DNA from 2 places in the Hungatella sp. SB206 genome. Region 1 is predicted to be linked to the other one. Evidence: a T-box and tRNA genes for the amino acid it is inferred to sense, from the RefSeq annotation. Region 1 holds a T-box; the other holds one or more tRNA genes.
The links. The T-box of region 1 lies ahead of M1L66_RS22985 (proline--tRNA ligase). A T-box ahead of a tRNA ligase gene usually reads a tRNA of that ligase, here a tRNA-Pro.
Positions count from the first base shown of each region.

Region 1 (2,383 bases):
CCCATCACCGGATACTGCATACTTCCGTCCTTTGCCACATACGTCATATCCATGGCTTTTGTATACTTTGTACCTAACTGGAAAATATTTCCGACCTCAATACCGCGTGAAATCTTAATTGCCGCCTTCCCGCAGTGAGGACAGATTCCGCCTTCGGTGATCTTCGCAAAGTCATGGTATTCTGCGCTGCCCGCATCCCGTTTCATATCCAGCCCGGTATAGTGGTATTCGCAGATATTGGCGCCGCAGGATAAATTATTTGCCTCTTCCAGCGAACGGTCAAACAGAACCGTAAAATCCCCCTTTAAGTTGTACGGACCAATATATCCAGCCGTCAGGCCGCTTTCCTCAGTGATGACTGCCGGGTGAATCTCATAACCCAGATAATTGGTCAGCTTTGTTTCATTTACTTCCAGATCGCCCCGAATAAACAGGACAATATACCTGTCGTCAGAATTCCGCTGGTAAACCACTGCCTTACAGGAGTGTTCCTTCCCGGTTTCAAGGAAATGACAGATATCCTCAATCGTGTGTATATCCGGCGTATGAACCAGCGTCAGTTCATCTGAAATTTCATCCCTGGCACTGCACACAATGGTTTCCGCCGCTTCCATATTGGCCCGGTATCCGCACTCCCCGCAGATCGCGATGGAGTCCTCTCCGATGGGTATCAAAAGCATAAATTCATGGGAAATGCTGCCGCCCATCATGCCGGAATCCGATGCCACGGATATGACCTCAGGAACTCCCACCCTCTTATAAATCCGCTCATAGGCCTTATAACACCTGTCATAATACGCTTCTAAATCCTCCTGGCTTGTGTGGAACGAGTAGGCGTCCTTCATTGTAAACTCGCGGACCCGGATCAGTCCCGCTCTCGGACGCGCCTCATCACGAAATTTTGTCTGAATCTGATAAATCATAAAAGGATATTTCAAATAGCTCTGTCCATACTCCCTCACAAGCTGAACCGCCGCCTCCTCGTGGGTCATACCGAGAACCAGAGGGCTGCCGCCCCGGTCGGCAAACCGGAGCAGTTCTTTTCCAATGCTCTCATACCGGCCGGACTCCTGCCATAAAGAGGCCGGCATCACAACAGGAAACTGTACCTCCTGCCCATCGATTGCGTCCATTTCTTCCCGCATAATCTGTTCAATCTTACGAGTAATCCTCTTTAAAGGCGTATACGACGAATAAATACCATTTGCCACATACTTCATATAGCCACCGCGGATCATCAGCGCATGGCTGTCCACGACACAGTCCGCGGGACGTTCTTTAAAACGATCCCCTACAAGTTTTTCCAGTTTCATATGATTTCCTCCCTTTTTCATTTTCCACAAACCAGGAAAGAGTCCGGCGAGCCGGACTCTCGCGCCGGAGCGCGGTCGCTTCAGCGGCCATACTTCCTTAGCGCGGAGTGCGCATCCTCCCGGAGGGTTTTTATTTCATAGGACGAACTTTCCTATGAAATAAAAAACGCCCCAAGCTGACGCTCATCAGCTTAGGGCGAACTGTACAAAAGTCCGTGGTACCACCTAAATTCGGAATAAATCCGCGCTCGCGAGTACGGGGCAGACTGCCTGATACTCTTTCTCTGTGACGGGAGAACCCGGCGAAACCTACTGGGAAATCTACGTTCCGTTCAGCCCACAGCTCAAAGACCGGTTCGCTACTCCTTCAATGAAAGCTCGCACCAACCGCTTTCTCTCTGTAAAGTCCGGAATACCTACTATTTCTTATCATCGCTTTTTGTATTTGATTATATGCACAATAGCACAAATGAAGGGAGGTGTCAAGACCTGATGGTGTTTTATGTTCTGTACGAAATGAAAGTATTCCGGATTGTTATTCAGGATATGTCATTGCTATTTAGAATCGTATGATTACTATTTTAAAAGCGGCAAACTGTTAATTGCTTCTTAAATTTATAACAAATTCTCATTGACAAAGCGACACATATGTCGCATAATACAAAAAGAGACATGTATGTCGCAAAGGAGAATACTGAAAATGGGAATTAAGGGAGATCAAACCAAGCAGCTCATCTGTATGGAGGCATTTAAACTTTTTACTGAAAAAGGCTACAAAGATGTGACTATGAAAGATATTTGCGAAAAAACAGGACTTAGCCGTGGGGGACTGTATCGCCATTATGAAAGTACCGAACAAATTTTTCTTGAAATTGTAAATTTTCTTATGGGAAATCAGCAAAACGAATTTTCCGAAAAAATGCAGAAAGGTACATCAGCAGCAGAAATTCTTTGTGATGTTTTAACGAGATACGAAAAAGAAATGTTAGACCAAAGTTCCTCTTTAAGTATTGCAATCTATGAATTCTTCAGCAATCCGAATATATCCAAAAGTGATAATTCCATTACTC
Region 1 covers NZ_CP096603.1:5,157,755-5,160,137, forward strand. Annotated here, with positions in the region: gene M1L66_RS22985 (proline--tRNA ligase) at 1-1,313, opposite strand, end outside; T-box leader at 1,503-1,755, opposite strand; gene M1L66_RS22990 (TetR/AcrR family transcriptional regulator) at 2,014-2,383, shown strand, end outside.

Region 2 (2,383 bases), 1.1 Mb from region 1:
GGAAAATACTAGATTGAATACAGAATATACAAAAATATTTAGGTAGCCTAAAAGTTTTTTAGGTGCCGTATGTTGCGTCGCACAGAGTGATAAAATAATGTCAAATGAGAACGTAAAAAGAGGAAGCTTTACTCCACAAAAAAAAGTCGTACTCGACGACTTTTTTGGATGGTCTTTACATACCATATCATTACTGAGACACCGGGGACTCGAACCCCGGACAACTTGATTAAAAGTCAAGTGCTCTACCACCTGAGCTAGTATCCCAAAGCTGGGCCAGCCAGATTCGAACTGGCGACTGCAGGAGTCAAAGTCCTGTGCCTTACCGCTTGGCGATGGCCCAATATCGTATGATAATTCCAGATAAAAAAAAATTCCCTATAAGGGAAAGGTGAGTAGAGGGATTCGAACCCTCGGCCTCCAGAGCCACAATCTGGCGCGATAACCAACTTCGCCATACCCACCATAAACAAATCGCACACATCGCTGGTTAATTGATGTGAAACGAGCCTGAAGGGATTTGAACCCCCGACCCACGGCTTAGAAGGCCGTTGCTCTATCCAACTGAGCTACAGACTCACAAGCGGGTGATGGGAATCGAACCCACGTATCTAGCTTGGAAGGCTAGTGTTCTACCATTGAACTACACCCGCAGATAAACATGAGAGACAGTAGTTAAAATAACAAATGTTATCTTTTTACTATCATCGGGGTGACAGGATTCGAACCTGCGACCTCCTGGTCCCAAACCAGGCGCTCTAGCCAAGCTGAGCCACACCCCGTAAACAGAATTTCTCTGTAATTTTTATCCACCGTCTCGCGACGCAAGAGTTATTATATACGATACTGCAAAACTTGTCAACCGTTATTTGAAAAAAATAAAAAAAAGTAGCAGTTCAGCCTTAGCTTCCAGCTGCCGCTTCCCGGTCCGGCGCTTTCGTTTCCTGGACCTTTCCAGTTCCGGTTTCGGGCATAAGCATTTCTAAATGTGCAGGATTTTACTAAAAGCCAGTGAAAATCCCCAAACTCGCTGTGTTCAGACAGGTGGGGATTTTCACTGAACGAAAATTTTGCGTATTAAGAACTGTTAATGCCCTGCAAAGTCACAGGAAAGGTCCAGAAAACGAAAGCGCCGGACCGGACAGCGGCAGCTGGAAGCCAAGACTGAACTGCTATAAAATAAAAAATCCCCCATAAATGGGAGGGGCCGGCAGTAACCATCGGGTTACTGCCGGCCGAGTATGAAAAATAAAAAGTCAATGTTAAAAGGGTGGGGTTCCTTTACATTATTTAGTATAGGAGAAAATTGTGTCATAAATTTGTCCGCACCATAAACATTTCATAAAAAAACTTAAAGAAATATGAGGAAATCTTGAAAAATGGGAGAAGAAATATAAAATCCGGCGGGAAGCCGCCAAATGGGTGCCGAAACCGCCTGTTTATGGTATACTAGCCGGTAGAAGACATCGATCGCGGACTGCGATCGAAGAGAGCCACAGATGATATCCATAGAAAGGAAAATCCCCATGCTTTATTATGAATTTTACGAATCCGCACTGGGTCCGCTCACCATAGGAGATACGGACGGCGCGGTGAGCAGTATCAGCTTCGGCAGAATCCCTCTGAAGGAGGGCGTTCAAAAGGAAACAGACTTAACGCTCCAGGCCGCCAAAGAGATTGCGGAGTATCTGGCCGGTAAGCGCACGGCATTTGATCTGCCGTTGAGACCGGAGGGAACACCATTTCAGAAAAGAGTCTGGGACGCGCTTCTGACCATTCCTTATGGGGAGACGAGAAGCTACAGGGACATTGCGATCCTTGCCGGAAGCCCGAAAGGATTCCGGGCGGTGGGGATGGCCAATAACCACAATCCCATCCCGATTCTGATTCCGTGCCACCGGGTAATCGGTGCGGATGGGAGCATGACCGGGTATGGGGGCGGACTTCCTATTAAAATAAAGCTGCTGGAAACAGAGCGGGGAGGAAAGTAACGTGCAGCTGCCATTGGTGAGTATAATTGTTCCAATTCATAATTCGGAGAAGACACTGAAGCGGTGTGTTGACAGTATTTTAAAGCAGGATTACCAGGAGCTGGAGGTATTTCTGGTAGATGACGGAAGTGAAGACGGGAGTCTGGCAATATGCCGTGAGTATGCAAAGCAGGACGCCAGGATCAAAGTAATCCGCAAGGAGCAGTCCGGGGTATCCGACGCCCGCAATCTGGCAATGGACCAGGCAGAGGGGAAATACCTGCAGTTTGTGGACAGTGATGACTGGGTCACCCCGGATGCCACGAGGATGATGGTATCCGCGGCAGAGCATAGCTCCTGCGATATGGTCATCACCCATTTTTTCCGTGTCAACCATGATAAAATAAGAAGAA
Region 2 covers NZ_CP096603.1:6,227,146-6,229,528, reverse strand. Annotated here, with positions in the region: tRNA gene M1L66_RS27635 (tRNA-Lys) at 195-267, opposite strand; tRNA gene M1L66_RS27630 (tRNA-Gln) at 272-343, opposite strand; tRNA gene M1L66_RS27625 (tRNA-His) at 390-465, opposite strand; tRNA gene M1L66_RS27620 (tRNA-Arg) at 506-579, opposite strand; tRNA gene M1L66_RS27615 (tRNA-Gly) at 583-653, opposite strand; tRNA gene M1L66_RS27610 (tRNA-Pro) at 708-782, opposite strand; gene M1L66_RS27605 (methylated-DNA--[protein]-cysteine S-methyltransferase) at 1,527-1,991, shown strand; gene M1L66_RS27600 (glycosyltransferase family 2 protein) at 1,993-2,383, shown strand, end outside.
Region 2: it encodes a tRNA-Pro, which carries the amino acid that the T-box ahead of M1L66_RS22985 (proline--tRNA ligase) is inferred to sense. The anticodon was not compared.